DNA from 3 places in the Streptomyces sp. NBC_01275 genome. Region 2 is predicted to be linked to each of the others. Evidence: riboswitches for the same ligand, from Rfam matches in the RefSeq annotation. Region 2 holds a riboswitch; each other region holds the start of a gene.
What was found. Region 2 has a riboswitch for cobalamin ahead of OG562_RS31755 (CbtB-domain containing protein). Riboswitches for the same ligand answer to the same signal wherever they lie in the genome.

Region 1 (10,158 bases), 680 kb from region 2:
TCAGCACGAGGTTGTTCGCCACGATCGAGTCGCCCGTCGCGAAGAACGCGACCAGCCGGCCGATCATGTGCTGCTCGCCCTCGGACAGCTTCGCCAGGTCGGTGACGTCCGAGTGGAGGTCGACCTCCTCCACGGTCCAGGTGTTCTTGATGGCGTCCCGGTAGCGCTCGTAGAAGTCCGGGTAGCGCATCGGGCGCAGGGTGAGCTCGAAGCCCGGGTCGAGCAGGTTCTTGGCAGACGCAGCTTTGGCTTCGCTGGACATTACTGGCAGGCCTCGCAGGACTCGGGGTTCTCAAGGGAGCAGGCGACGGCCTCTTCGGAGGTCGCCTGCTGCAGGGGGATGGTCTTCTCGGGCTGCGCCTGGGCCTGGGCGGCGCGGGCGATGCGGGTCGCCGGGCGGGAGCGCAGGTAGTACGTGGTCTTCAGGCCCGACTTCCAGGCGTACGAGTACATCGAGGAGAGCTTGCCGATGGTCGGCGTCTCCAGGAACAGGTTCAGGGACTGCGCCTGGTCCAGGTACGGGGTGCGGGCGGCGGCCATGTCGATCAGGCCGCGCTGCGGGATCTCCCACGCCGTGCGGTACAGGGCGCGGACCTCCGCCGGGATCCAGGCGAACTCCTGCACCGAGCCGTTGGACTCGCGCAGCGCCTCCCGGGTGCGCGCGTCCCAGACGCCGAGGTCCTTGAGGTCGTTCACCAGGTACGAGTTGACCTGGAGGAACTCCCCGGACAGCGTCTCGCGCTTGAACAGGTTGGACACCTGCGGCTCGATGCACTCGTAGACGCCCGCGATGGAGGCGATGGTGGCGGTGGGCGCGATGGCGAGCAGCAGGGAGTTGCGCATGCCGGTGTTCGCGATGCGCGCGCGCAGGGCCGCCCAGCGCTCCGGCCAGGTGAACTCGACGCCGTAGTGGTCCGGGTGCAGCACGCCCCTGGCCGTCCGGGTCTTCTCCCAGGCCGGCAGCGGGCCGTTGCGCTCGGCCAGGTCGGCGGAGGCCTCGTACGCGGCGAGCATGATGCGCTCGGCGATCCGGGTGGACAGGGCCTTGGCCTCGGCGGAGTCGAAGGGCAGCCGCAGCTTGAAGAAGACGTCCTGCAGGCCCATCGCGCCCAGGCCCACCGGCCGCCAGCGGGCGTTGGAGCGGCCCGCCTGCTCGGTCGGGTAGAAGTTGATGTCGACGACCCGGTCGAGGAAGGTGACGGCCGTGCGGACGGTCTCGTCCAGCCGCTCCCAGTCGATGTCGCCGGTCGTCGTGTCGACGAACGCGCCGAGGTTCACCGAACCCAGGTTGCAGACCGCCGTCTCCCCGTCGTCGGTGACCTCCAGGATCTCCGTGCAGAGGTTGGAGGAGTGGACGACGTGACCGGGCTCGGCCGTCTGGTTGGCGGTGCGGTTGGCCGCGTCCTTGAAGGTCATCCAGCCGTTGCCGGTCTGCGCGAGGGTGCGCATCATCCGGCCGTAGAGGTCGCGGGCGGCGATGGTCTTCTTCGCGAGCCCGTCGGCCTCGGCCTTGCGGTAGGCGGCCTCGAACTCCGCGCCCCACAGGTCGACCAGCTCGGGCACGTCCGACGGCGAGAACAGCGACCACTGCTCGTCCGCGTTCACCCGCCGCATGAACTCGTCCGGGATCCAGTGCGCGAGGTTCAGGTTGTGCGTACGGCGGGCGTCCTCGCCGGTGTTGTCGCGCAGCTCCAGGAACTCCTCGATGTCGGAGTGCCAGGTCTCCAGGTAGACCGCGGCCGCGCCCTTGCGCCGACCGCCCTGGTTCACGGCGGCGACCGAGGCGTCCAGCGTCTTCAGGAACGGCACGATGCCGTTGGAGTGCCCGTTCGTGCCGCGGATCAGCGAACCGCGGCTGCGGATCCGGGAGTACGACAGACCGATGCCGCCGGCGTGCTTGGAGAGGCGGGCGACCTGGTGGTAGCGGTCGTAGATGGAGTCCAGCTCGTCCAGCGGGGAGTCGAGGAGGTAGCAGGACGACATCTGGGGGTGCCGGGTGCCGGAGTTGAAGAGGGTGGGGGAGGACGGGAGGTAGTCGAGGCGGCTCATGAGCCGGTAGAGGGCCGCGACCTCGTCCAGAGCGCGTGACGTGTCGTCTTCCGCGAGGCCGGAGGCGACGCGCAGCAGGAAGTGCTGGGGCGTCTCGACGACCTTGCGGGTGAGGGGGTGGCGCAGGAGGTAGCGGCTGTGCAGGGTGCGCAGGCCGAAGTAGCCGAAGCGGTCGTCGGCCAGCGGGTCCACCAGGGCGTCGAGGCGGGCCGCGTGCAGCCGGACGAAGTCGGCGGTGCGGTCGGCGATCAGGCCCTCGCGGTGGCCGACGGCGACGGACTGCGTGAACGACGTGACGCCCTGGGAGGCGGCCTCGGCGGCGACGCTGATCGTCAGCAGCCGGGCGGCCAGCTTCGAGTACGCGGGGTCGTCGGAGATCAGACCGGCGGCCGCCTCCGTGGCCAGCTCGCGCAGCTCCGACTCGTCCGCCCGCGCGGACCGTCCCCGCAGGGCGGCGGCGGCGACCCGGCCGGGGTCCGCGTCGGGGAGGTCGGCGGTCAGCTCGGTCAGGGTCCGCAGCAGCGCGGTACCGGGACCGTCGGTCTCCAGCTGGGTGACTGAAGCCGGTTCGGCTGGCGCGATGGTCACGTGGGGCTCTCCCTCGCTCGGCAGCGGGCCTGGCGGAGGGCAGGGGGCAGCACACGAGCGCGCGGGGCGTCGCGTCCACCGGCCCACTCCACGAGGCCCGGACGTCAGAGCACCCGGACCGGATGGGCCGGGCGCGTGCTGTCGGCAGGTCCTCGGACTGACACAAGCGTGCAGATGCACGCAAGTACACCGTTGCGGGACAGTTCCGGATTTGCACCGGATTCCCCTGCGGCGACAGCGAGCACGAGCATACATCTTGTGCCGGGCTGTCGTGCCACCCCCAGATGTTGTGTCGCGCCGGTTTCAGAGCGTCAACTGGTAGGCGAGGAGAGTGATGTCGTCCAGCTGCGGCAAGGGATTCCAGTCCCGCTCTGGCGTACGGACGAAGCCGAGGCGTTCGTAGATGCGGTGGGCGGTGCGCATGGTGCGCTGGGTCGACAGAACGACGGCCGTGCAGCCCGCCGTGGCCCGTGCGCGGTCGAGGCATGCGCGTACGAGGGCCTCGCCGGCGCCTCTGCCACGGGCCTCGCGCGCGACCGCGAGCATCCGGATCTCGGCCTCGCCGGAGCGGGCGATGTCCGCCATGGGGCCGCCCGAGGAGACGAAGGCGACCCCGCCGAGGAGGGCGTCGCCCGCCACGGCGACCAGGACCTCGGCGGCGGCCGCCCGCCGGGCGACGTTCCTCAGTTCGCCGAGGTACTCGTCGCTCTCGCCGAAGTCGAGGAGCCCGTCCTCGAGATAGGCCTGGGCGGTGATCTCGCCCAGGGCCGGGTACTCGTCGGGCGCTGCCCGCCGGATGACGATGTCCATGGGACCGAGTGTGCCGGACGGGCACGACGACGGGCCGCCGGGTTCTCCCCGGCGGCCCGTGATCGCGTGCGGATGGTCAGTGCATGCGGATGGTCAGTGCGTGCGGAAGGAGTGCATGCGGATGGTCAGTGCGAGGCTCCCGCGGTCGCCGGGGGCAGGTCCGCCTGGACGCCGGGGTCGCCCGCGTCCGCCGTGTAGTCCTCCGGGCGGGTCTCGTCGATGCCCTCGGGGGCCTTCGCCGCCTTCAGGGCGAAGGTGAGGACCACGGTGACGGCGACGTTGAGGAGGAACGCCGTCAGGCCGATGTAGCCGATCTCTCCGAGGCCGGGGATCTCCTTCGACGAGCCGCCGAAGTGCTTCTGGGTCGGGGAGGCCACGCCGTACGCGGCGACCGTGCCGTAGATCATGCCGACCGCCCAGCCGGCGAGCAGCGCCCAGCGGTGGAACCAGCGGGTGAAGAGGCCGCCGACCAGGGCCGGGAAGGTCTGCAGGATCCAGATGCCGCCCAGCAGCTGGAAGTTGATGGCGACCGTCTTGTCCATGGTGAGGACGAAGGCCAGCGCGCCCACCTTCACCAGGAGCGAGACCAGCTTGGAGACCTTGGTCTCCTGCGCCGGCGTGGCGTCCGGCTTGATGAAGTCCTTGTAGATGTTGCGGGTGAAGAGATTCGCGGCAGCGATCGACATGATGGCGGCCGGGACGAGCGCGCCGATGCCGATCGCGGCGAAGGCCACGCCCGCGAACCAGTCCGGGAACATGTCCTCGAACAGCTGCGGGATCGCCAGCTGCCCGTTGGTGACCTTGACCCCGGCCGCGATCGCCATGAACCCCAGCAGGGCCAGCAGGCCGAGCATGAGGGAGTACAGCGGCAGGATCGTGGTGTTGCGGCGGATCACCTCACGGCTCCTGGACGACAGCGTCGCCGTGATGGAGTGCGGGTACATGAAGAGCGCGAGCGCGGAGCCCAGCGCCAGCGTGGCGTACGTCCACTGGCCCGGCTCGGCCGGGGCGAGCGCGCCGCGCGGCTTCCCGGTCGCCGGGTTGGTCTGGCTGAACGCCTCGCCCGCCTTGGCGAAGATGTCGTCGAACCCGCCGAGCTTGATCGGGATGTAGATGATCGCCACCGCGATGACGATGTAGATCAGCGTGTCCTTCACGAACGCGATCAGCGCGGGGGCCCGCAGCCCCGACGAGTAGGTGTACGCCGCCAGCACGCCGAAGGCGATCAGCAGCGGCAGGTCCTTCACGAACCAGTTCGTGTCCTCGCCGCCGCCGACGCCCATCACGTCGAGCACGGCCTGGATGCCGACCAGTTGGAGCGCGATGTACGGCATGGTCGCGAGGATGCCGGTGACGGCGACCGCCAGCGACAGCCCCTTCGACCCCCAGCGTCCGCGTACGAAGTCCGACGTCGTCACGTACCCGTGCTTGTGCGACACCGACCACAGGCGGGGCAGGAACGTGAAGATCAGCGGGTAGACGAGGATCGTGTACGGGACCGCGAAGAAGCCCGCCGCGCCCGCCGCGTAGATCGCCGCCGGCACGGCGACGAAGGTGTACGCCGTGTACAGGTCGCCGCCGAGCAGGAACCAGGTGACCCAGGTGCCGAACGACCGGCCGCCCAGCCCCCATTCGTCGAGGCTGTCGTTGTCGGCCCTGCGCCAGCGCGCGGCGAGGAAGCCCATGACCGTGACGGCCAGAAAGAAGAAGATGAAGACGGCGAGCGCGACGCCGTTCACGCCGTCCTTCACTCCGACGCACCACCCTTCGCGGAAGCGGAGGCCGCACGTCCGCGCTGGTCACGCTGCCAGAGCTTGTACGCGGTCACCGTGAGCGCGGCGGAGAGAGGCACCCACAGCATCTGGTACCAGTAGAAGAAGGGGATCCCGATGAACGCCGGATCCACCTTCGCGTACGAGCCCACCCACAGCATCGCCACGAACGGCGCGAGCAGACAGAGGCCGATGACGACGCGCACAGGCGTCACCACCGGCTCCTTGGGCACTTCCTGGGCGTCTGACATCGGCGGCTCCGTCCCCTCACTGATCGCCTTGATCACTGTTGTAATGCGCAGGCAATGTAAGTGACGGATAAGCGGAGCGGAAGACCCCCTGCCCGGTGGGCCTACTCGGTGGGCCTACTCGGTGGGCCGCTTCAGCCGGGCCACGAACTTGTACCGGTCCCCCCGGTACACCGACCGCACCCACTCCACCGGCTGGCCGTCCTTGTCCAGCGAGTGCCGGGACAGCATCAGCATCGGCAGGCCCACGTCGGTGCCGAGCAGACCCGCCTCGCGCGGGGTGGCCAGCGAGGTCTCGATGGTCTCCTCCGCCTCGGCGAGCCGGACGTCGTAGACCTCGGCGAGGGCGGTGTACAGGGACGTGTACTTGACCAGCGACCTGCGCAGGGCCGGGAAGCGCTTGGCGCTGAGGTGGGTCGTCTCTATGGCCATCGGCTCGCCGTTGGCCATGCGCAGGCGCTCGATGCGCAGGACGCGGCCGCCGGCGGTGATGTCGAGCAGGTCGGCGAGCCGGTCGTCGGCGGTGATGTAGCCGACGTCCAGGAGCTGCGAGGTGGGTTCGAGGCCCTGGGCGCGCATGTCCTCGGTGTAGGAGGTGAGTTGGAGCGCCTGGGAGACCTTCGGCTTGGCGACGAAGGTGCCCTTGCCCTGGATGCGCTCCAGGCGGCCCTCGACCACCAGTTCCTGAAGTGCCTGGCGCACGGTGGTGCGCGAGGTGTCGAATTCGGCCGCCAGCGTCCGCTCCGGCGGGACCGGGGTGCCGGGCGACTGCGTCTCCGTCATGTCGAGGAGATGTTTCTTCAGGCGGTAGTACTTGGGCACACGCGCGGTACGGACGGTCGCCCCACCCTCGTTCTCCGCACTGCTGACGTCGGTGCTCATGGCCTGCCTTCCCGGCTGCGGGTGCCGAAATGGCCGACACGCCGTCGGCCGCGGCTCACATCGTGGCACGGACGCGGCGCTGTTCGCCCCGCCGTTCCGTGATCCCCTCTGTATACCGTCGCAGCCTTTGCTGGTCTAGTCCACCAAGGCAAGTGGTCTACCGGGCCGGCACCCCTTCGGGGTCGATGTTTTCGAGGGTTTCTTACTTAAAGGTTCTTGCATATGTAGGTCCCATAACAGCTGGTCGGAGGGGATTCGGCCACTCTTGACAGACCTATTGGTCTGAGCCAAGCTCTGCCCACTGGTCTACACCATTGGTCCAGGTCCGGGTCCCGGCCTGTGGGCGGGGGGTGTGGCATCTGGTGTGGCATCCCTGAGGAGGGTGGCGTGAAGCGCAAGCTGATAGCCGCGATCGGTATCGCGGGCATGATGGTCTCCATCGCGGCGTGCGGGGGCGACAAGGACAGTGGCGGCTCGGACAAGGGCGCGGACGCCAAGGAGCTGACGGTCTGGCTCACCGTCGACGCCCAGAACAACTGGCCCGAGCTGGTGAAGGCCGCCGACGCGGCGGTCACGAAGGCGCACCCCGGCGTCAAGATCACCCACGAGTACTACGGCTGGCCCGACAAGAACACCAAGCTCGACGCGGTCCTTGCCACCGACAAGGTCCCCGACGTGGTCGAGATGGGCAACACCGAGATGCTCGGCTACATGGTCAAGGGCGCCTTCGCCTCCCTCGACGCGTCGAAGTTCGACAACTCCTCCGCCTGGCTGGACGGCCTCAAGGCCTCCGTGACCTACGACGGCAAGACCTACGGCGTCCCGTACTACGCCGGCGGCCGCGTCGCCAACTGGCGCAAGGACCTCTTCGCCTCGGTCGGCGTGAAGTCGACGCCCAAGACCTACGCGGAGCTCACCGCCGCCCTGGACAAGGTGCAGAAGAAGGAGGGCGACAAGTTCTCCGCCTGGTACCAGCCCACCCGCGACTGGTACGCGGCCATGTCCTTCGTCTACGACGCCGGCGGCTCGATCGCCGTCGAGTCGGGCGGCCAGTGGAAGGCCAACCTCTCCTCGCCCGAGTCCCTCAAGGGGCTCAACGAGTTCAAGGACGTCGTCGACAAGTACATGCACGGCGACAAGACCAAGGACGAGTCCGACCGCTACATCGTCTACGGCCAGGGCAAGTCCGGCATGATCTTCGCCCCCGCCTGGGAGGGCGCGACCGCCGCGACGAAGGAGAACGACAAGACCGGCAAGCTCGCCGGCAACGTCGAGAACTTCGTGATGCCCGGCCCGTCCGGCAAGAACCTCCCCGTCTTCCTGGGCGGCTCCGACCTCGCCGTCCCGGTGAAGTCCGACGCACAGGCCCTCGCCGCCGAGTGGATCAACGCCTTCACCGGACCCTCCGGCCAGAAGGGCCTGATCGCCAAGGGCAACCTGCCCAACAACAAGACCGACCTCGCGACCCTCAAGAACGACCCCGCGACGGCCGTCCCGGCCACCGCCGCCGAGTCCAACTGGTTCGTCCCGATGGCCCCCGGCTGGGGCCAGGTCGAGAAGGCCCAGGTCCTGCAGACCATGCTGCAGAGCATCGGCACCGGCAAGCAGTCGGTCGAGGCCGCCGCCAAGACCGCGGACGCCGCGATCGACAAGGTCATCAACACGAAGTGACCTGGCGGCAGGGCCCCGTCGACCCCCGGGGGATTTCCGGGGACGGGGCCCTGCCCCTCGTAGGCCCGCACGACCGTACGACCCGAGGGACCGCTGAGGAGCGCGCGATGAGTGCCGCAGACACCACCACCCCTGCCAAGCTGCCGCCGCCGAGGTCGGCCCCGCCGCCGCCGGCGCCGAAGCGGCCACGCGTGCGGCGGACCTCCGGCGCCGCCGCGGTCCCCTGGCTGCTGCTCGCCCCCTGTCTGCTCGTCCTCGCGCTGGTGATGGGCTATCCGCTGGTCCGGCTGGTCACCCTGTCCTTCCAGAAGTTCGGGCAGTCCCAGCTGTGGGGTTTCCAGCCGGCCGAGTCGGTCGGGTTCGACAACTTCGCGGGCGTGCTCGACGACGGCGAGTTCTGGCAGGTCGTCGTCCGCACGATCGTCTTCGCGGCCGGCTGCGTGATCTTCACGATGGTCGCCGGCATGCTGATCGCCCTGCTGCTCCAGCGGGTCTCCGGCTGGGTGAAGACCCTCGTCAACATCGCCCTGGTGGCCAGCTGGGGCATGCCCGTCATCGTCGCCACCACCGTCTTCAAGTGGCTGTTCGACGCCGACTACGGCATCCTCAACGCGGTCCTCAGCAAGCTGCCCGGCGTCGAGCTGATCGGCCACAACTGGTTCGCCAGCGGACCGCAGGGCCTCGCCGTCATCATGCTCCTGGTCGTCTGGGGCGCGGTGCCCTTCGTGGTCATCACCCTCAGCGCCGGCCTCACCCAGGTCCCCGCCGAACTGGAGGAGGCCGCCCGCCTCGACGGCGCCGGCGCCTGGGGCGTCTTCCGGTACGTCACCCTGCCCATCCTCAAGCCGATCATCGTGATGCTCACGACCCTGTCGGTCATCTGGGACATGGGCGTCTTCCCGCAGGTCTTCGTGATGCGCAACGGACATCCCGAGGCCGAGTTCCAGCTCCTGACGACGTACTCCTACGACCGCGCCTTCGTCGTCAACGACTACGGGCAGGGCTCGGCGATCGCCCTCATCACCGTGCTGCTGCTGCTCGGCGTGGTCGCCGTCTACATGCGTCAGATGCTGAAGATCGGAGAGGTCGAATGAGCACGGTTTCCGCTCCGAGGCGGCCGAAGTTCGGCTGGAACCTTCTCGGCCTCCTCGTCTTCGCCGTCGCCGGCTTCCCCGTCTACTGGATGCTGAACACCGCGTTCAAGCCGGCCAAGGACGCCATCGACCCGGACCCCAGCCTGCTGCCGACGGGGCTCACGCTCTCCAACTTCCGCCGCGCGCTGGACATCGCCGACTTCTGGGGTCCGGTCGGCCGCAGCCTGACCGTCTCCCTGGCGGTCGTCGCGATCGGCGTGGTCGTCGGCATGCTGGCCGCCCTCGCCATCTCCCGGTTCGCCTTCCGCGGCCGCAAGATCGTGATCGTGGGCATCCTCGCGGTCCAGATGGTCCCGCTGGTCGCCATGATCATCCCGGTCTTCCTGCTCCTGAACGACCTGGACCAGTACGACAAGCTCTCCGGTCTGATCATCACCTATCTGACCTTCATCCTCCCCTTCACGGTGTGGACCCTGCGCGGCTTCATCGTCAACATCCCGAAGGAGCTGGAGGAGGCCGCGATGGTCGACGGCTGCAGCCGCACCGGCGCGTTCGTCCGGGTCGTCTTCCCGCTGCTGGCCCCCGGCATGGTCGCCACCTCGGTCTACGCCTTCATCCAGGCCTGGAACGAGTACCTGTACGCCCTGATGCTGCTCAGCCAGAAGAACCAGACCGCGACCGTCTGGCTCGGCAACTTCACCACCAAGCACGGCACCGAGTACGCCCCGATGATGGCCGGCGCCACCATGATGGCCGTGCCGATCGTCGTCCTCTTCCTCCTCGTCCAGCGCAAGATGGCCGCGGGCCTGACCGCGGGCGCCGTGAAGGGATAACGCCCCCCGATGACGACTTTCGCCAGCGGCACAGACACACTGACGCGCGACGCCCTGACGGTCCTGCAACCCGGCTTCCCCGGCACCACCGCCCCCGACTGGCTGCTGCGCCGCCTCGGTGAGGGCCTGGCCTCGGTCGGCCTGTTCGGCCGCAACATCGCCTCGCCCGAACAGCTCGCCGCCCTGACCGCCCAGTTGCGCACGGAACGCG
Region 2 (10,158 bases):
CGGCGAGCCGGCCGCCTTCGCGAGTGCGGGCGACGACCTGGTGGTCACCCCGCAGGACGCGCTCCCCGAGGGCAGCTGGATGCGCGTCACCGTGCGGCACACCAGCGACCCGGTGAGCACCGGCGACCGCGACGGCGGCTGGGTGCGCACGACGGACGGCCTCGCCATGGCCAACCAGGCAGACGTCGCCCACCTGGTGTTCCCGTGCAACGACCATCCCTCCGACAAGGCGATGTTCACCATCCGGATCACCGCCCCCAACGACTACACGGCCGTCGCCAACGGTCTGCCCACCGGCGTCGACCGGGTCGGCCCGGCGACCACCTGGACGTACCGCACCCAGCACCCCATGGCCACGGAGCTGGCCCAGGTGTCGATCGGCCGCTCCACGGTCCTGCACCGTGAGGGGCCGCACGGGCTGCCCGTGCGGGACGTCGTCCCCACCAAGGACCGCGACCTCCTCGAACCGTGGCTCAAGAAGACGCCCGACCAGATCTCCTGGATGGAGAGCAAGGTCGGCCCCTACCCCTTCGAGACCTACGGTCTGCTGATGGCCGAGGCGTCCACGGGCTTCGAACTCGAGACCCAGACCCTCTCCCTCTTCGAGAAGGACATCTTCACCGAGCCCGGCTACCCCGCCTGGTACATCGAGTCGGTCATGGTGCACGAGCTGTCCCACCAGTGGTTCGGCGACAGCGTCAGCCCCCGCTCCTGGTCCGACCTGTGGCTCAACGAAGGACACGCCACCTGGTACGAGGCCCTGTACGCGCAGGAGAAGGAGCCGAGCCGCACGCTGGAGGCACGCATGAAGGCGGCCTACGGCGCCTCCGACGCCTGGCGGTCCGCAGGCGGCCCGCCGGCGCTTCCCAAGCCGCCCCGGCCCGGCCAGAAGATCGGCATCTTCCGCCCGAACGTCTACGACGGCGCGGCCCTCGTCCTCTACGCCCTGCGCCAGGAGATCGGGACGCCCGTGTTCGAGCGCCTGGAACGGGCCTGGGTGCAGGACCACCGGGACTCCACGGCCTCCACGGCCGACTTCGAGCGCCTCGCCGAGCAGTTCTCCGGCCGCGACCTCGACGCGTTCTTCAAGGCCTGGCTGTACGGCGAGAAGACCCCGCCGATGCCCGGCCACCCGGACTGGAAGGCCGCGGCGCCGGTCGCGAAGGCCGAGCGGCCCGTCAAATAAGACCGTGACGAGACGGGCCGTACCGTGCGACCATCGTGAGGTCGGCGCGGCACGGCGCGGCACGGGACACGGGAATCTCCCGGGGCGCTCGTGCGTTGGAGTCATTGACGGCAGCCGACCGCCGACTCGGCACCACCGACGGCATTCCCGACGACGTAAGGACCCAATGACCTCCTCTTCTTCCCCTTCCCAGGACACTCCGCGCATGGCGCACGCCTACCCCGAAGGTCTTCGGGCCGATGCCCTGATGGAAGAGGACGTCGCCTGGAGCCACGAGATCGACGGAGAGCGGGACGGCGACCAGTTCGAACGCTCCGAGCGCGCGGCCCTGCGCCGCGTAGCGGGCCTCTCCACCGAGCTCGAGGACGTCACCGAGGTCGAGTACCGCCAGCTCCGGCTGGAGCGGGTCGTGCTCGTCGGCGTCTGGACCACCGGGACCGCGCAAGACGCCGACAACTCCCTCGCGGAGCTCGCCGCCCTCGCCGAGACCGCGGGCGCGCTGGTGCTCGACGGCGTCATCCAGCGCCGCGACAAGCCCGACGCGGCCACCTACATCGGCTCCGGCAAGGCCGACGAGCTGCGCGACATCGTCCTCGAGACGGGCGCGGACACCGTCATCTGCGACGGTGAGCTGAGCCCGGGCCAGCTGATCCACCTCGAGGACGTCGTCAAGGTCAAGGTCATCGACCGTACGGCCCTGATCCTCGACATCTTCGCCCAGCACGCCAAGTCCCGAGAGGGCAAGGCGCAGGTCGCGCTCGCGCAGATGCAGTACATGCTGCCGCGACTGCGCGGCTGGGGTCAGTCGCTGTCCCGTCAGATGGGCGGCGGCAAGGGCGGCGGCCTCGCCACCCGTGGTCCCGGTGAGACCAAGATCGAGACCGACCGGCGTCGGATCCGCGAGAAGATGGCGAAGATGCGCCGGGAGATCGCGGAGATGAAGACCGGCCGCGACATCCAGCGCCAGGAGCGCAGGCGTCACAAGGTGCCGTCCGTCGCCATCGCGGGCTACACCAACGCCGGCAAGTCCTCCCTGCTCAACCGCCTCACGGGCGCGGGCGTCCTGGTCGAGAACGCCCTGTTCGCGACCCTGGACCCCACCGTCCGCCGGGCCGAGACGCCCAGCGGCCGCCTGTACACGCTGGTGGACACGGTCGGCTTCGTCCGGCATCTGCCGCACCACCTGGTCGAGGCGTTCCGCTCCACCATGGAGGAGGTCGGCGAGTCCGACCTGATCCTGCACGTGGTCGACGGCTCGCATCCGAACCCGGAGGAGCAGCTGGCCGCCGTACGCGAGGTGATCCGGGACGTCGGCGCCACCGGGGTGCCCGAGATCGTCATCATCAACAAGGCGGACGCGGCCGACCCGCTGACGCTCCAGCGGCTGCTGCGGATCGAGAAGCGCGCCCTCGCGGTCTCGGCCCGCACCGGGCTCGGCATCGCCGAGCTGCTCGCGCTCATCGACGCCGAACTGCCCCGGCCCTCGGTCGAGATCGAGGCGCTGGTGCCGTACACGCACGGCAAGCTGGTCGCGCGCGCCCACTCCGACGGCGAGGTGATCTCCGAGGAGCACACCCCGGAGGGCACGCTGCTCAAGGCGCGGGTGCACGAGGAACTGGCGGCGGACCTCGCGCCGTACGTACCGGCACCGCTCGTCTGACGCTCGACCTTGAAGGCCCGCCCCCTACTGGTGATGTCCAGGGGGCGGGCCTTCAGGGTGTCCGGCTCAGGGCCCGGTCAGGCTCGGTCGGAACCGGTCAGGCCCGGTCGGATCCGGGTCGTCCCCGGTCACTGACCGCCGTACGTCTTGCTCATGTTCTGGTAGAGCGCCTCGGCCTCCGGGCCCAGTTGCGGGCCCGCGAGCCAGGTGTCGTCGGCTGGGCCGATGGAGGTGTTGGAGACCAGCTTGGTCTCGCCGTCCAGCACGCGGAACCAGCCGCCGCCGGACGAACCGCCGGTCATGGTGCAGCCGATGCGGTACATCGTCGGCAGCGACGGGCTCAGCGAGAGCCGCCCGGGCTGGTCGACGCACTTGAACATCTTCAGCCCGTTGTAGGGCGGCGCCGCCGGATAGCCCCAGGCGCCCATCGCGTCGACCTCGGTCGCGGACGGTGCGGAGAAGTCGACGTCCAGCGCTCCGCCGAGCGTCTCCTCCAGCGACTTGGAGCCCTGCTCCGGCGTCACGTGCAGCACGGCGTAGTCGTACGGGGCGCCCGCGCCGCCCGTGCCCGAACCGTCCTTGATCCACTCGTTGGACGTCGACGCCCAGTCGGCCCACCAGTTGCCGTAGGGGGCTATCTCGGTGGAGGTGGCGTCGCCGAGCTGTGCCTCGCTCTTGCCGAGGTCGTTGTAGGCCGGGACGAAGACCAGGTTGCGGTACCAGCCGCCGGCGCCGCCGGCGTGCACGCAGTGGCCGGCCGTCCAGACGAGGTTGGACTTGCCCGGGTGGTTCACATCCGTGACGACCGTCCCGGAGCAGACCATCGTGCCCTCGGGCGAGTCGAAGAAGACCTTGCCGACCGGGGCCGCGGTCTCGTGGTACGGAGTCTTCTCGGCCGTCGCCTCGACGGGCGCCGGCTCCGGGTCGCTGACGCCCTGGTCGGCGGTGGCGTCCTTGGTCGTGAGCGTCTTGTCGGCCTCCTTCGCGGACCGCATCCGCTCCGGCTTCCACAGGCCCTCGATCACCGGGTTGACGAAGTCCTTGGCCGCGCTGAGCCACTGGTCCTTGTCCCAGTCCTGCCAGCCGCCGTCGGCCCACTGGTCGATGTCGATGCCGTGCTTCTTGAGCTTGTCGGCGATGTCGGCCGGGACCTTGACCTTGCCGTCGCCGGTGCCGGCTGCGGACTGGGAGGCGGCGGCGTCGGCCTGGGCGTCGTCGGAGTCCTCGCAGGCGGTCGCGGTGAGCGCCAGGGCGGCGACGAGAGAGGTGATGGCGAGAAGGGTGCGCCGCCGACCGCGTCGGCGTGGGATGGGCGTACGTGTGGAACGCATGGTGCGATGACCCCCGTGGTCCGTGTGATGCGTGTGCGTGTCACGCCAGGACGCGCGTGCGTGACGTGCGATGCGACGCGTGGCATGGAATGGAATGGCGTGACGCGTGAATGTCATGTGCTTGTCAGGCTTAGAGGCGGCTCGTGCGCGGACGCCCGAAGCCACCCCCCCCACTATGCCCGTGGAAATCGGGATGAACGGCGGTGAGCCGGTGAAGGTTCGTGTGAGAGCCCCACCGCCGTCCATGCCGGGAACCCTGTTACTGACCGGCGAACTTGTCGCTCACCGAGTCGTACACGCCCTTGGCCACCTCGCCCAGCCGCGGGCCCGCGAGCCAGCCCGAAGTCACCGGGCCGATCGAGGTGTTGGACACCAGGGCCGGCTTGCCGTCCGAGCCCGTCGCCACCCAGCCGCCGCCGGACGAACCGCCGGTCATGGTGCAGCCGATGCGGTACATCGTCGGGTCCGACGCCTTGATCGACAGCCGTCCCGGCTTGTCCGTGCACTGGTAGAGCTTCTGCCCGTCGAACGGCTCCGCCGCCGGGTAGCCCGTCGCGGTGATGCTGTCCACCTTCGTCACCGCCGGCGCGTTGAAGTCCACCGGCAGCGCCGAACCGACCGTCTCCTCCAGGGACTTGCCGGAACCGCCCTCCTCCGGCGTCACATGGATGACGGCGAAGTCGTACGCGGAGCCCTTGCCGCCCGTCTCACCGCCCTGCGCGATCCACTGGTCCGAGGTCCGCGTCCAGTCGCCCCACCACACGCCGTACGGAGCGGCCTCTTCCTTGGTGGCCGTCTCCAGCTGCGCGGAGGTCTTGCCCGAGTCGTTGTACGACGGCACGAACGCGATGTTGCGGTACCAGCCGCCGTCCTTGCCTGCGTGCACACAGTGGCCCGCGGTCCACACCAGGTTGGACTTGCCGGGGTGGGCGGGGTCCTCCACGACCGTCGCCGAGCAGACCATCGTGCCCTCGGGGGCGTCGAAGAAGACCTTGCCCGCCTCGGGAACGTTGGCGTGATACGTGGTCGCCACGCTCTTCGCGTCCACCGCCGCCGGCGTCGGGTCGGTCACGCCCTGGTCGCCCGAGAGGTCGTTGTCGTCGACGCCCCGGTCCGGGTCCTCGGCCTCCCGCATCCGGTCCGGGTCCCACAGGCCCTTGATGATCGGGTTGATGTAGTCCTGCGCCTCGCGCAGCCAGTCGTCCTTGTCCCAGTTCTTCCAGGCGCCGTTCTTCCAGTTGTCGAGGTCGATCCCGTGCTCTTTGAGCTTGTCCTTGATGTCGTCCGGGATCGTTATCTTGCCGTCGCCGGCGGCCGACGCCGACGCGCTGGCCTGACTGTCGGCGTTGGTGTCGCCGGAGTCGCAGGCGGTCGCGGTGAGCGCGAGCACCGAGGCGAGGGCGACCGCGCCCAGGACGGGGGAGGTTCTGCGGCGCGCGTTCCTCCCTCGGCGAGCGGTGAACGACGGCCGTATGGATCGCATGGTCTGAACTCCCCCTGCTGTCAACGAACGTGGAGCTGCGGCCGTACCCGCCGGCAGAACTCACCGTGATCTCACGCCGAGTTCAGACGGGTCTTACGGCCCTGTGCAACGGCAACACGATAGGCGCTCGCCGCGCGGGAGTTCGCATGGAACCCTGCTCTTGCTGCTAGCCTGCAACTGCACATTAATTGCAATAAGAAGTGGCCAGGTGGCCACGCGACGTGGCACGTGGCGACAAGACGGCCGAAGGATGTTGGACACGGCGGTGTACACGCTCCCGGAGCTTCCGTACGACTACGCGGCGCTCGAACCGGTCATCAACCCGCAGATCGTCGAGCTGCACCACGACAAGCACCACGCGGCGTACGTCAAGGGCGCGAACGACACGCTGGAGCAGCTCGCCGAGGCGCGGGACAAGGAGGCGTGGGGGGCGATCAACGGTCTGGAGAAGAACCTGGCCTTCCACCTCTCCGGCCACATCCTGCACTCCATCTACTGGCACAACATGACCGGCGACGGCGGCGGCGAGCCGTTGGAGGCCGACGGCGTGGGCGAGCTCGCGGACGCCATCGCCGAGTCCTTCGGCTCCTTCGCCGGTTTCAAGGCCCAGCTCACCAAGGCCGCCGCGACCACCCAGGGTTCGGGCTGGGGCGTCCTCGCGTACGAGCCGCTGAGCGGTCGCCTGATCGTCGAGCAGGTCTACGACCACCAGGGCAACGTCGGCCAGGGCTCGACCCCGATCCTGGTCTTCGACGCCTGGGAGCACGCCTTCTACCTCCAGTACAAGAACCAGAAGGTCGACTTCATCGACGCCATGTGGGCCGTCGTCAACTGGCAGGACGTGGCGAAGCGCTACGCCGCCGCCAAGGAGCGCGGAAACAGCCTGCTGCTCACGCCGTGAGCGCATGAGACGTCCTGCTCGTGATCGTCTTCTCACCCTTCACGCGGCAGGCGGCAAGGAGAAGGGCTCCCGCGACGGGGTCCCCCTCTGGGGAGTGACTCGCGGGAGCCTTTTCTCGCCGGGCTCAGGCCGGGTTCTCGCCGCGCTCAGGCCGGATTCAGGCCGGATTCAGGCCAGGTGAGGCCGGGTTCTTGCCGGGAGAGCTAGATCACGCCAGGTGGGGTGGTCTTGGCGGCGTTCCCGGCGCGCGGTACGGTCAGTGCGATATTGACGACGGTACGACGGAAGCCGGTGGAAATCCGGCACGGTCGCGCCACTGTGAGCACAGAGCCCGGGGCTTGCCCGGGCTGTCGTGTGAGTCAGACCCGTGGCCGTCGTCGTGTGCACCACCGAGATGGGACGCGAACTCCCGAGGAGGTCCTGCCATGGCGCAGACCGTCGCTCCGCCGACCGCCACCACCCCTGTCGTTCCCGCGAAGCTGCCGATCGGGGCGATCGTCCCGTGGGCGGTGTTCGTCGGGGTTCTGATGCTGGTCCTGCTGTACTTCGTCGGCGCCGAGCAGGGCGCGACCGCCGTGGTCTCCGGCGAGGACGTCCACGAGTGGGTGCACGACGCCCGCCATCTCCTCGGCTTCCCCTGCCACTGATCCGAAGGGGAACCCGGTCCGTCTCATGAACTCCGCAACGGTGAGAAACCTTCTCGTGCGGGGCATGCTCGCCGGCCTGGCCGCCGGCGTGCTCGCCCTGTTCGTGGCCTACTTCCTCGGCGAGCCGAACGTCGACAGCGCGATCGGCTTCGAGGAAGCCCACTCCCACGAGCACGAGATGGAGATCGTCTCGCGCTCCCTGCAGTCCACCGCCGGCCTCGCCACCGGTGTGCTGCTCTACGGCGTCGCCTTCGGCGGCATCGCCGCGCTCGCCTACTGCTTCGCGCTCGGCCGCGTCGGCCGCTTCAGCGCACGGGCGACCGCGCTGCTGCTCTCGGGCTGCGCGCTGCTGGCCGTGTACGTGGTGCCGTTCCTGAAGTACCCGGCCAACCCGCCCTCGGTCGGCGACCCCGACACCATCGGCAAGCGCACCACGCTCTACTTCCTGATGATGCTGCTCAGCATCCTCCTGGCGGTCGCCGCGACGCTGCTGGGCAGGAGGCTCGCGCCGAGGCTGGGCACCTGGTACGCGACCGTCACGGCGGTGGCCGCCTTCGCGGTGGCGATCGGTCTGGCGTACGCGTTCCTGCCGGTGATCAACGAGGTGCCGGCGGACTTCCCGGCGACCCTGCTGTGGCGGTTCCGGCTCTCCGCGCTGGCCATGCAGGTCACCCTGTGGGGCGGGTTCGGGCTGGTCTTCGGCGAGTTGGCCGAACGGCTGCTCAACCCCAAGCCCGCGACCGCCCCCGCACCTCGGCCGGTCGCAGCCCCCAACTGACATGACCCGACACACGAAAGAGGGCCCGCGGAACCATCCGGGGGCCCTCTCGCGTTCTCCCGACAACGAGCGATGAGACGAGGACCATCGGGCGAGGAGCGGAGGAACGGGATGGCCGGACGACCCCAGCCGCGCCGCATCACCCTCGGAGGCCGTGAGGCGGTCGCCCTCACCGTCGCGGAGTACGAGCGGCTGATCGCCAGCCGACGCCAGATAGGCGGCCAGAGCGCCCGCGTACGCGTCCTCGCCCACCAGGCGAAACGGACCGAACAGCTCCTCCAGGACCTGGAGAGACTGGTCGGGAGCCCGACGGACTGCCGTGCACAGGACTCGCAGTCGCAGTCGCAGTCGGAGCCGCAGTCGGATTCCGATGCGGGCAACGACGCCGACTGCCTGCGCCGCGCGCTCGCGGAACTGCTGCGCCGCCACCGCGACCTGGCCTCCTGAACCACCACGGCGATGCGGGCCGGGGCGGACGGCGTCCGCCGCCCCGGCCCGTCGGAGGCGTCCGGGTCAGGAGGCGGGCAGCTCGCCGCGGACCGTGCGGGCCGCGGCGACCAGGTTCTCCAGGGACGCGCGGGTCTCCGGCCAGCCGCGGGTCTTCAGCCCGCAGTCGGGGTTGACCCACAGACGCTCGGCGGGGATCGCCTCCAGACCGGTGCGGAGCAGTGCGGCGGCCTCCCCGGCGCTCGGCACACGCGGGGAGTGGATGTCGTACACGCCGGGTCCGGCCTCCCGCGGGTAGCCGTGCGCGGCGAGTTCGCGGGCGACCTGCATGTGCGAGCGGGCGGCCTCCAGGCTGATGACGTCCGCGTCGAGGTCGTCGATCGCCTGCACGATGTCACCGAACTCGGCGTAGCACATGTGCGTGTGGATCTGCGTGTCCGGCCGCACCCCGCTGGTGCTGAGCCGGAACGCCTCCGTGGCCCAGGCCAGATAGCCGGCGTGGTCGGCGGCGCGCAGCGGCAGCGTCTCGCGCAGCGCGGGTTCGTCCACCTGGATGACCGAAGTCCCGGCCGCCTCCAGGTCGTTCACCTCCTCGCGCAGGGCGAGCGCGACCTGGCGGGCGGTGTCGCCGAGGGGCTGGTCGTCGCGGACGAAGGACCAGGCGAGCATGGTGACGGGCCCGGTGAGCATGCCCTTGACCGGCTTCTCGGTGAGCGACTGGGCATACGTCGTCCAGCGCACCGTCATCGGCTCGGGGCGGGAGATGTCGCCGGCCAGGATCGGCGGGCGGACGTAACGGGTGCCGTAGGACTGGACCCAGCCGTGCTGCGTGGCGAGGTAGCCGACGAGCTGCTCGGCGAAGTACTGGACCATGTCGTTGCGTTCGGGCTCGCCGTGCACCAGGACGTCCAGGCCGGCCTTCTCCTGGAAGGAGACGACCTCCTGGATCTCCGCCCTGACGCGGTCCTCGTAGCCGGCCGTGTCGATCCGGCCCGCGCGCAGGTCGGCACGGGCGGTGCGCAGTTCGCCGGTCTGCGGGAAGGAGCCGATGGTGGTGGTCGGCAGCAGGGGCAGGCCCAGGTGGGCGCGCTGGGCCGCGGTCCGCTCGCCGTAGGGCTGGGAACGGCGGGCGTCGGTCTCGGTGACCGCGCCGGTGCGGGCGCGGACGGCCGGGTCGCGGGTGATGAGGGAGTGCGCGCGGGAGGCGAGGTCGGCCCGGTTCGCGGCGAGTTCGGCGGCGATCGCGCCGGTGCCGAGGGTCAAACCCTTGGCGAGGGTGACGATCTCGGCGGTCTTCTGCCGGGCGAAGGCCAGCCAGCGCAGGATCTGCGGCTCGACGTCCCGTTCGGCCGCGCTGTCGAGGGGCACGTGCAGCAGGGAGCAGGACGCCGACACGTCGACCCGGGCGGCGAGACCCAGCAGGGTGCCGAGGACGGCCAGGGACTTCTCCAGGTCGTTCACCCAGATGTTGCGGCCGTTGACGACACCGGCGACCAGGCGTTTGCCGGGCAGTCCGCCGACGGCGGCGAGCGCGTCCAGGTTCGCGGCGGCCGACTCCGTGAAGTCCAGCGCCAGTCCCTCGACGGGGGCTTTGGCGAGCACGGGCAGCGCGTCGCCGAGCCGGTCGAAGTAGGAGGCGACCAGCAGTCGCGGCCGGTCGGTGAGCGCGCCGAGGGCGCGGTAGACGCGGGCGGTGGCGTTCAGCTCGGCGGGGGTACGGTCCTG
Region 3 (10,158 bases), 5.1 Mb from region 2:
GCACGTACGCCCCCGACATACAGGCCTGAGCGGCCCGGACACGGGGGCTCGGCGGCCCGGACACGGGGGCGGCGAGCGGCCCCGCTCAGCTGCCGCCGGTGTGCACCTGGAAGGCGGCCCGGCGGACGGCCTTGGCCAGCGCCGGGTCGGGGTGCGCGGCGGCGAGCGCCACCAGCACCTGCACGGTGCGCGGATGCCCCACGGCCCGCACCTCGGCCAGCAGCGCGGGCACGGTCGGCTGCAGTGCGGACTCCAGGTGGCGCACGAGCATGGGAGCCTCGCCGTGGTCGGCGACGGCGGCGGCGGTGTCGACCCAGAGCCAGGTGGCCTCTTTGCGGGTGAGGACCTCGTGCGCGTCCTCGGGGTCGACGCCGTCGTGCTCGGCGAGCCAGAGCAGGGCGTACGGGCGCAGGGCCGAGTCGTCGACGACGGCGCGGACGTCGGGCTCGGCCGGGGCGCCGACGACGCGCAGCGCCTCGAAGGCGAGGCCGCGCAGCAGGGCGTCCTCGCCGCGGGCGGCCGCCAGCAGCTCGTTGACGGCGCTGCCGACGGTGCGGGCGGCGAGCCAGGCGCGGTACTCGGCGCGGGCCGCGTTCGGGCGGAGCTGGGCGCAGCCGCGGAGCATGTCCTCGGCGGCCTGCTCGATGTTCCCGGCGGGGCTCTGCGCGGCGACGCAGATCTGCTCCAGCTTGACCCAGACCGCCCAGCTGCCCAGGGGCGTGAGGGTGGCGTGGCCGTCGCCGCAGGTGAGCGCGCCCACGGCGGCGAGGGCGTGCAGGGCCCAGTCGAGGAGGGGGGCGAGCTCGGCGTCCCGCGCGGGCTCGGCCGGCTCGGTGTCGACGGGGGGCACGGCGGCGGGCTCGGCGGGTTCGGTGCCGGCGCCGTAGGGGACCTCGCAGCGCGCGGTGCGCAGTTCGGTGACGCGCTGGCGCAGCAGGTCCAGGAGCTGGTCGACGGGGACGGGCCCGGCGGACAGCTGGAGGAAGGAGAGCACCTGGGGCATGGCCGAGACGACCTCGGCGACGGCGGCGGGCTCTTCCTCGGCGGGTTCCGCGGAGGCGAGCGACCAGGCGTCGAAGAGGGCGACCCAGCCGCGCAGGACGGCGCTGTCGTCGCGGTTCCAGGCGCGCAGTCGCCATCCGGGGCGTGCGCTGTCGCCGTGCACCTCGACGAGACCGGCGAGGCGGGCGGTGTCCCAGTCTGCGCGGATCTGGGCCGGTGTCAGGCCCAGATCGCTCGCCGCGCGTTCGGCGGTCGCGTCGGAGAGGGTGGCCTTGCCGTCGTCGGTCGCCGCGTCGCGGCCGGGGCCGAGGGCGTTGTCGGCCCAGCGGGCGACACGCGCCGCCGAGGCCAGTCCGGAGCGCGCCATTCTGGCCAGCTCCGCGGGTGCCGGGGTGCCCTCCGGCGGGCGGGGTGCGGGGCGGCGCGAGCGCCGCTCGTTCACAGCTGAGGGGGCGGCGGCCAGGGGTCGCGGGCGGACGAGTCGAAGCCTGGAGTCGCGCGGGATACGGGACGTCACGGGTGCAGTCTTCCGGTTGACGGTCCGAAAACCCAAACGGAATGTCACGGCGGGCTACGGGACTGGCCAAGGCACGGGGTGCGGAGAGGGGCGAGGAGGCGTGTTCAGGCCAGTGGTACGGGCTTAAACGGAACCTTGGCGACCGGTCCGGGCCGGTTCGCCGACGGGGGCTGCGGCGAGGTCGGCGGCGAGTAGCGGCAAGGCCAGTGGCGAGGTCAGTGGCGAGGTCAGCTCAGGGGGGTCAGGAAGCGGCGCAGGGATTCTTCGTAGGGGGCGGGGTCGGCGTTCCACATCGCGCTGTGCGGGGCGCGCGGAACGGCGTGGAGGGTGACCAGGTCGGGGCGGCGGTCGGCGAGGCGACGGGAGGCCTGCCAGGGGGCCACGGCGTCGTCGGGGCCGTGGAAGATCAGGGTCGGGACCTTCAGCCGGGCCGGGTCGGCGGCCGCGAGACCGCCGTGATCGTCACGGCCGCTTCGGCCGCTTCGGCCGCCGTGCAGCCCGGTGCGGCCCTGGGCGGCGCGGACGGCGAGCGGCAGCAGCGCGCCCGGGGTGTGCCGGGCGGAGGCGAGGGCGCGCAGCGTCGCCTGCCAGTCGAGGACCGGCGAGTCCAGCACGAGCCCCGAGACCAGGTCGCGCAGCCCCGAGTCGGCGGCGGCGCGCAGGGCCATGGCGGCGCCGGTGGACCAGCCGAACAGGACGACGCGTTCGGCGCCGTGACGCACGGCGTAGCGCATCGCCGCGTCGACGTCGCGCCACTCGGTCGCGCCGAGGTGGTTCAGGCCGTCCGGGGGGCGCGGGGCGCCGAGGTCTCCGCGGTAGGCGAGGGCGAGGACCGGGAAGCGGCGGCGGTGCAGGAAGCCCAGGACGTTCAGGGCGTGCTCCCGGGTGGCGCCCAGGCCGTGCACGACGATCACCCAGGTGCGCCGGGCGCCGGGCACGAACCAGGCGGGCAGCGCGCCGAGCTCGCCGGGCACGTCGACGTCGGCGTGGTCGAGGCCGAGGGCGGCGCTCGGGCTGCCGACGTACAGGTTCGGGGTGAGCCAGACCGAGTCGCCGGGGTCGAGGCTGCCGTGGGTGACGCGCTCCAGGCGGCGTACGACGGTGTCGGCGGAGTGCGCCGCGTGGGCCAGGACGGGCCCGACGACCGCGTGGGAGCCGTCGCCGGACAGGCCGTAGGTGCCGGGGCGCAGGGCGGCGAGGGCGCGGGTGAGCGTGACCTGCCCCGCGGCGGTGCCGTGCACGGTGAGCCGGGGCTCGGTGGGCAGGGGCCGGCCGGGCGGCGCCTTGAGCGCGGCGTCGCTGGCGAACCGGCCGGCGGCGACACTGGCGGCGCCGGCGGCGAGGGCTGCGGTGACGGCGGCGGCCGTCGCGGTGACAGTGCGCACCCGTCCAGTGTCCTGGCCATCCCTCGGACCGGCCAGTGGTGGAGCGACTCGGGGTGACGCGCGGCAGGGCGCGGGGGTGGTGTCGGGGTTGCGTCGGGGTTGCGTGTAGGGGGCTCGGCGCCCCCGGTTCGGGCCCTCGGGGTCGGTCGCGGCCGGTCGGCGTCGCGGTCAGCGGGGTGGTCGGCGACGGCGGGTCGCGGTCGGGGCGGGAGGGGCGGTCAGTCATGGGCGGTCGCCATCGCGGCCGGAAGGGGCAGACAGCCACGGCCGATCACCGTCGCGGCCGGAAGGTCAGTCGGCGACGGGCATCCGCCATCGCAGCCAGCCAGCCAGCCAGCCAGCCAGCCAGCCATGATCAGCCTCCATCGCGGCTCGAAACGCGGTCAGTCGCCCGCGCCCTCGCCCGCACCCTCGCCGCCGCCAGCGCCCTCGCCCGCGCCCGCGCCCGCGCCCTCGGACGAAGGCTTCTGCCCGTACCCCCGCAGTCGCTCCCCCGCCTCCGCCACCTGTTCCTCCGTCAGGAGGGTCGGGGTTCGGTCCGGGAGGGACGAGGCCGTGAGCCAGAGGCGGCACATCCACTCCAGCTGGGCCGTGCGGTCGTAGGCCTGGTCGAGGGTGGCGCCGTAGGTGAGGGTGCCGTGGTTCTGGAGCAGGCAGCCGGTGCGGTCGGCGAGGGCGCGGAGCATGTTCTCGGCCAACTCCTGGGTGCCGTACGTCGCGTAGGGGGCGACCCGGACGGGGCCGCCGAGGGCGCCCGCCATGTAGTGGACGCGGGGCAGCTCGGTGACGAGGGTCGAGACGGCGGTGGCGTGCACGGCGTGGGTGTGGACGACGGCGCGGGCGTCGGTGGTGCGGTAGACGGCGAGGTGCATGGGCAGTTCGCTCGTCGGGACCAGCGTGCCGAGCACCTGTCGGCCGGACAGGTCGACGCCGGTCACGTCCGCCGGGGCGAGCCGGTCGTAGGGCACGCCCGACGGGGTGACCAGCACGGTGTCGCCGACACGGACGGAGACGTTGCCGGAGGTGCCGACGACCAGTCCGTCGGCCACGGTGCGGCGGGCCGTCGCGACGAGCGCCTCCCAGGCCCGCGCCTCCGCCACGCCCACCCGGCCCTCCACGCCCACGCCCTCCATGCCCTCCACGCCCTGTACGCCGTCCCGGGAGTCCCGGGCTTCTCCCTGATCACGTCGCTGCTCAGCCATGCCGCGATCCTGCCAGCAGGGGCCGTGGCCCGTCGTCGCCCGCGGACACGGTGGGCGCATATCGGCGTACATCATCTGGTCCAGGTGATTGGCCGGGTATCGACCGGCATCCACCGATCCGGCCGGATCTTCCCCTAGCCTCTGGGGCGTTCGTCGTGCACACCGTCGCGCACGCCGCCGTTCCGGGGGAAACCATGGCCCACACCCGTACCTCCGCCCGTGCCCGCCTCTGGGCGGTCCTGCTCGTGGCGCTCGCCGCGGCAGGAACCGCGCTGGCCGATCCGCCCGCGGCCACCGCGGCCGTGGCGGCGGAGCAGCCGAGAGGGCACGACGTCTCCTCCCACCAGAGGGCCGTCGACTGGGAGGCGGCGAAGGCCGCCGGGGCCACGTTCGTCTACGTCAAGGCGACCGAGTCCACCGCCTACCGCAACCCGTACTTCGGCCCGCAGTTCGACGGCGCCGGAGCCGCCGGACTGGTACGCGGCGCGTACCACTTCGCGCGCCCGGACCAGGGCCCGGGCGAGGCGCAGGCGGCGTTCTTCGTACACAACGGGGGCGGCTGGAGCGCCGACGGCAGGACGCTGCCGCCCGCGCTGGACGTCGAGTACAACCCGTACGACGCGCGGCGTCCGTGCTACGGCCTGAGCAGGGCGGGGACGGTGGCCTGGATCAGGGCGTTCAGCGACGAGGTGAACCGGCTCACCGGCCGCCGCCCGGTGATCTACACGACCACCCACTGGTGGAACGCCTGCACGGGCGGCAGCGGCGCCTTCGCCGCAGACCACGCGCTGTGGATCGCCCGCCACGGGTCGGCGGACGCCGGGACGCTGCCCGCCGGTTGGTCGTCGTGGACCTTCTGGCAGTACGCCGACAGGGGCGGTCTGCCGGGTGACCAGAATCTCTTCAACGGCTCCGCGGGACAGCTGGCGAGGTTCGCCCGGGGCGCCTAGCCGTGCGGCAGTTGGGCCGCCGCCGGGCCGCCGATCCGGGCGTGGCGTCAAACCCTTCATCAAGACACCGCGAAGCCCGCCCCAGTTCATCTTCCGTTCACCCAGGTTGCCTACGGTCAACCAACCAATGACCTCGAACGATTGCCTGGGTAAATGGAAAACTTCTCGCTGATCCTCGCGATTGTGGTAATCACCGCACTCGCGTTCGATTTCACGAACGGTTTTCATGACACCGCCAACGCGATGGCCACGACCATCTCGACCGGTGCGCTCAAGCCCAAGGTCGCGGTGGCCATGTCCGCCGTGCTCAACCTTGTGGGCGCCTTTCTCTCGGTGGAGGTCGCCAACACGATCTCCAAGGGTCTCGTCGACGAGACCGGCATCCGTCCCGAGGTCATCTTCGCCGCCCTCGTCGGCGCGATCCTCTGGAACCTGCTGACCTGGCTGGTGGGTCTGCCCTCCAGCTCCTCGCACGCCCTGATGGGCGGTCTGATCGGCGCGACCATCGCCTCGGCCGGCACCGGCGCGGTCCACGGTGACGTGCTGGTCACCAAGGTCCTGATCCCGGCGATCGCGGCCCCGATCGTCGCGGGCGTGGCGGCGATGCTCGCCACCCGCCTCTCCTACACCCTCGGCAAGAAGGCCGACGGCAAGGCTGCGGCGAAGGGCTACCGCACGGGCCAGATCGCCTCGGCCGGCCTGGTCTCCCTCGCCCACGGCACCAACGACGCGCAGAAGACGATGGGCATCATCACCCTCGCCCTGGTCGCCGGCGGCGCCGTGGCCCCCGACTCCGACCCGCCCACCTGGGTCATCCTCTCGGCCGGCATGGCCATCGCGCTCGGCACCTACCTCGGCGGCTGGCGCATCATCCGCACCATGGGCAAGGGCCTGACCGACCTTCAGCCGCAGCAGGGCTTCGCCGCCCAGACCAGTGCGGCGACCGTCATCCTGGCCTCCTCCCACCTCGGCTTCTCCCTCTCCACCACGCACTCCGTCTCCGGTTCGGTGATGGGCGCGGGCCTCGGCCGCAAGGGCGGGGTGGTCCGCTGGTCGACGGCGACCCGGATGTTCGTGGCCTGGGGGCTGACGCTGCCGGCGGCGGCCCTGGTGGGCGCGCTCGCCGAGTCGGTGACGGACCTCGGCGACTGGGGCACGGCCGTCGTCGCGGCCTTCCTGATCGCCTCCAGCGCGGCGATCTGGAAGATCTCCCGGCGCGAGGTCGTGGACGCGTCGAACGTCGTCGAGGCCGAGGAGCCGCCGGGTGTGGTCACCACGGCGATCGCGGCCGTGACCCCGCCGCCCACGGGCACGGTCACCGACGACCTGACGGCCACCATCCTGTCCCCGGCCGCCGAGTCGACCGCTCCCGCAGCGCCCGCCGCCCCGCCGGCCGCGGCCGTCTGAGCCCGCGCCCCCGGTACGAAGGAAGAGAAGCAGTATGAAGATCGACTGGGCAGCCCTGGGCTCCGTCTTCGGCGTCAGCCTCGTGGTCACGGTGGGCGTCGTCGCCCTGTTCACCCTCGGCATCATGGGCCTGTCGCGTCAGGAACGCGCCGCCGAGCAGGGCGGCTCGGCCGCCCTCGCGGTGACCGGCGCGTACGCCTGCTTCGCGGCGTGCGCGGCGGCGGTGGCGTACGGGATCTCGCTGATCGTGGCCTGACGGGTCATCTCGAGCACTGAGGGGTGCGGGACGGATCGCCGTCCCGCACCCCTCTTTCGTGGCCTCGCGAACCACCCCTGTGTGGGGCTCAGCACACTCCAGCCTCGCAGGTCAACAGCAAGTTGACGGCCCTTCCGGGCCCGTGGTGGACTGCCGGAGCCATGTACGGCGGCTGGAGAGGAAACCGGTGTGAATCCGGTGCGGTCCCGCCACTGTCACCGGGGTAGAAAGCCCCGGGAGCCAGGAACTCTCACCGCCGGTCTCGTCGAACCAGGGCGTGGACACCCTGAGTGAGGACATATCGCCATGCTCGGCTGCCGTTCGAGGACCAGTCCCGGCTCGCACCCCGCCCCCGCCCCCGCCCCCACCGTCGGCTGACCCGGTGCGTGCCGATCGCGTCTACGCGTACGGCGCCGCCGCCGGCCTCCTCTGCGACCTGCTCCTGGGCGATCCGCGCCGGGGACATCCGGTCGCCGCGTTCGGCCGGGCCGCGGGCGCCGTGGAGCGGGTGCTGTGGCGGGACCACCGCGGGTGGGGCGCGCTGCACACCGCGGTGTGCGCCGGCGGCGCGGTGACCCTGGGGGCCCTCGCCGCCCGGGTCGTACGCGCCTCCCCCGCCGCCTCCGTCGCCCTCACCGGCGCGGCCGCCTGGGCCGTCGTCGGCGGGACCTCCCTCGCCCGCGAGGCCCGGGCCATCGGGCAGGCCCTCGACGCGGGGGACGTCGAGACGGCGCGGGCGCGGCTGCCGCATCTGTGCGGGCGGGATCCGCAGTCCCTGGACGCCGACGGGATCGCCCGCGCCGTCGTCGAGTCCGTCGCCGAGAACACCTCGGACGCGGTCGTGGGCGCGCTGGTGTGGGGCGGGGTGGCCGGGGTGCCGGGGCTGCTCGGGTTCCGGGCCGTCAACACCCTGGACGCCATGGTCGGGCACCGGTCCGCCCGTCACCGACGCTACGGGTGGGCGTCCGCGCGCCTCGACGACCTCGCCGGCTGGCCGGGGGCGCGGCTGACCGCCGTCCTCGCGGCCGTCGCCGGGGACGATCCGCGAGGTGCGGTACGGGCCTGGCGCGCCGACGCCCGCAAGCACCCCAGCCCCAACGCCGGGCCCGTGGAGGCGTCCTTCGCGGGCGCGCTCGGGGTACGGCTGGGCGGGACCCTGTCGTACGGGGGCCGGGTCGAGCACCGGCCCGTGCTCAACGGGGCGGCGGGACGCGCCGTCGTCGTCCACGACATCGAACGCGCCGCCCGGCTCTCCCGCCGCGTCGGCCTGCTCGCGCTCGGCGTCACGGTCGCCGCGCGCACGGTCGCCGCGCGCACCGTCGCCGCGCGCCTCGACTCGAAGGTCCGGCTGAAGGGGCGTACGTCATGAGCGGTGGGCTGTTGGTCGCCGGCACCACCTCCGACGCCGGCAAGAGCGTCGTCACGGCCGGGATCTGCCGGTGGCTGGTGCGGCAGGGGGTGAAGGTCGCGCCGTTCAAGGCGCAGAACATGTCGCTCAACTCGTTCGTGACGCGGGAGGGCGCGGAGATCGGGCGGGCGCAGGCCATGCAGGCGCAGGCCTGCCGCATCGAGCCGACCGCGCTGATGAACCCCGTGCTGCTCAAGCCCGGCGGCGAGCAGAGCAGTCAGGTCGTGCTGCTCGGGAAGCCCGTCGGGGAGATGAGCGCACGCGGCTATCACGGAGGGCGGCAGCAGAGACTCCTCAACACCGTTCTCGAGTCTCTCGCCGAGCTGCGGGCCACGTATGACGCGGTGATCTGCGAGGGGGCGGGCAGCCCGGCCGAGATCAACCTGCGGCGGACCGACATCGTGAACATGGGGATCGCGCGGGGCGCCCGGCTCCCCGTGCTCGTCGTCGGCGACATCGACCGCGGGGGCGTCTTCGCCTCCTTCTTCGGCACGGTCGCCCTTCTCTCCCCCGAGGACCAGGAGCTGGTCGCCGGGTTCCTCGTCAACAAGTTCCGGGGAGACGTCAGCCTCCTGGAACCCGGGCTCGACATGCTGCACGGGCTCACCGGACGGCGGACGTACGGCGTGCTGCCGTTCCGGCACGGGCTCGGGATCGACGAGGAGGACGGGCTTCGGGTGTCGCTGCGCGGGACCGTGCGGGAGTCGAACGTCTCCCCGCCCGTCGGCGAGGACGTCCTGCGGGTCGCCGTCTGCGCGGTCCCCCTCCTGTCCAACTTCACCGACGTGGACGCCCTGGCCGCCGAGCCCGGCGTCGTCGTGCGGTTCGTGGACCGGCCCGAGGAGCTCGCCGACGCCGACCTCGTCGTCGTCCCCGGCACCCGGGGCACGGTCCGGGCCCTGGAGTGGCTGCGCGAACGCGGCCTGGCCGAGGCCCTGATGCGCAGGGCCGCCGAGGGCCGGCCGATCCTCGGCGTCTGCGGCGGCTTCCAGATCCTCGGCGAGCACATCGAGGACGAGGTCGAGAGCCGGCAGGGGCACGTGGAAGGGCTGGGGCTCCTTCCGGTCCGGGTGCGGTTCGCCCGGGAGAAGACCCTCACCCGGCCGGTGGGGGAAGCCCTCGGCGAGGCCGTCGAGGGGTACGAGATCCACCACGGGGTCGCCGAGATCCTGGGCGGAGCCGCCTTCCTGGACGGCTGCCGGGTCGGACAGACCTGGGGCACGCACTGGCACGGCTCGCTGGAGTCGGACGGCTTCCGGCGCGCTTTCCTGCGCGAGGTCGCGGCCGCCGCGGGCCGCCGTTTCACGCCGGCCGCCGACACCTCGTTCGCCGCGCTGCGCGAGGAGCAGCTCGACCGGCTCGGCGACCTGATCGAACAGCACGCGGACACCGACGCGCTCTGGCGGCTCATCGAGTCGGGCGCGCCGCAAGGACTGCCTTTCATTCCACCGGGAGCGCCCGCATGAGCACAGTGTTGTTGTTGTCGACCGCCGACACGGATCTGCTGGCGGCCCGGGCCGCCTCCGGCGCCGCGTACCGGATCGGCAACCCGACCCGCGTCGACGTCGCGACGGAGCTGCCCGCGCTGCTCGACGGCGCAGACCTCGCCGTCGTACGGCTGCTCGGCGGGAAGCGGGCCTGGGAGGACGGGCTGGCCGCGCTGAAGGCGTCGGGCGTGCCGACGGTGCTGCTGGGCGGCGAGACCGTGCCGGACGCGGAGTTGATGGCCGAGTCGTCGGCGCCGGCCGGTGTCGTGGCGGAGGCGCTGCGCTATCTCGTCGAGGGCGGTCCCGCCAACCTCACCGAGCTGGCCCGGTTCCTGTCCGACACCGTGCTGCTGACCGGCGAGGGCTTCCTGGAGCCGCAGCAGATGCCGGAGTACGGCGTCCACGGCGAGCGTGCCGTCGTCGACGGGCGGCCGACCGTCGGCGTGCTCTTCTACCGGGCCCACGAGCTGAGCGGCAACACCGGCTTCGTGGACACCCTGTGCGACGCGATCGAGTCGAAGGGCGCCAACGCCCTTCCCGTGTA

Region 1: another riboswitch for cobalamin. It lies ahead of OG562_RS28725 (ribonucleoside-diphosphate reductase subunit alpha); the one in region 2 lies ahead of OG562_RS31755 (CbtB-domain containing protein).
Region 3: another riboswitch for cobalamin. It lies ahead of OG562_RS08650 (cobalamin biosynthesis protein); the one in region 2 lies ahead of OG562_RS31755 (CbtB-domain containing protein).

The regions. Positions count from the first base shown of each region.
Region 1 is NZ_JAPEOZ010000001.1:6,457,032-6,467,189, forward strand. Features, by position in the region: gene OG562_RS28720 (ribonucleotide-diphosphate reductase subunit beta) at 1-262, opposite strand, end outside; gene OG562_RS28725 (ribonucleoside-diphosphate reductase subunit alpha) at 262-2,637, opposite strand; cobalamin riboswitch at 2,763-2,905, opposite strand; gene OG562_RS28730 (GNAT family N-acetyltransferase) at 2,941-3,447, opposite strand; gene mctP (monocarboxylate uptake permease MctP) at 3,573-5,198, opposite strand; gene OG562_RS28740 (DUF3311 domain-containing protein) at 5,195-5,470, opposite strand; gene OG562_RS28745 (GntR family transcriptional regulator) at 5,585-6,349, opposite strand; gene OG562_RS28750 (extracellular solute-binding protein) at 6,737-8,020, shown strand; gene OG562_RS28755 (carbohydrate ABC transporter permease) at 8,128-9,114, shown strand; gene OG562_RS28760 (carbohydrate ABC transporter permease) at 9,111-9,947, shown strand; gene OG562_RS28765 (glycoside hydrolase family 3 protein) at 9,957-10,158, shown strand, end outside.
Region 2 is NZ_JAPEOZ010000001.1:7,138,392-7,148,549, forward strand. Features, by position in the region: gene OG562_RS31730 (M1 family metallopeptidase) at 1-1,186, shown strand, start outside; gene hflX (GTPase HflX) at 1,353-2,846, shown strand; gene OG562_RS31740 (serine protease) at 2,975-4,177, opposite strand; gene OG562_RS31745 (serine protease) at 4,437-5,660, opposite strand; gene OG562_RS31750 (superoxide dismutase) at 5,911-6,561, shown strand; cobalamin riboswitch at 6,799-6,951, shown strand; gene OG562_RS31755 (CbtB-domain containing protein) at 6,987-7,208, shown strand; gene OG562_RS31760 (CbtA family protein) at 7,234-7,986, shown strand; gene OG562_RS31765 (hypothetical protein) at 8,098-8,433, shown strand; gene metE (5-methyltetrahydropteroyltriglutamate--homocysteine S-methyltransferase) at 8,500-10,158, opposite strand, start outside.
Region 3 is NZ_JAPEOZ010000001.1:2,008,877-2,019,034, forward strand. Features, by position in the region: gene OG562_RS08615 (VOC family protein) at 1-29, shown strand, start outside; gene OG562_RS08620 (hypothetical protein) at 86-1,519, opposite strand; gene OG562_RS08625 (alpha/beta hydrolase) at 1,747-2,904, opposite strand; gene OG562_RS08630 (class II aldolase/adducin family protein) at 3,288-4,106, opposite strand; gene OG562_RS08635 (lysozyme) at 4,301-5,056, shown strand; gene OG562_RS08640 (inorganic phosphate transporter) at 5,210-6,463, shown strand; gene OG562_RS08645 (hypothetical protein) at 6,498-6,719, shown strand; cobalamin riboswitch at 6,848-6,990, shown strand; gene OG562_RS08650 (cobalamin biosynthesis protein) at 7,102-8,088, shown strand; gene OG562_RS08655 (cobyric acid synthase) at 8,085-9,593, shown strand; gene cobN (cobaltochelatase subunit CobN) at 9,590-10,158, shown strand, end outside.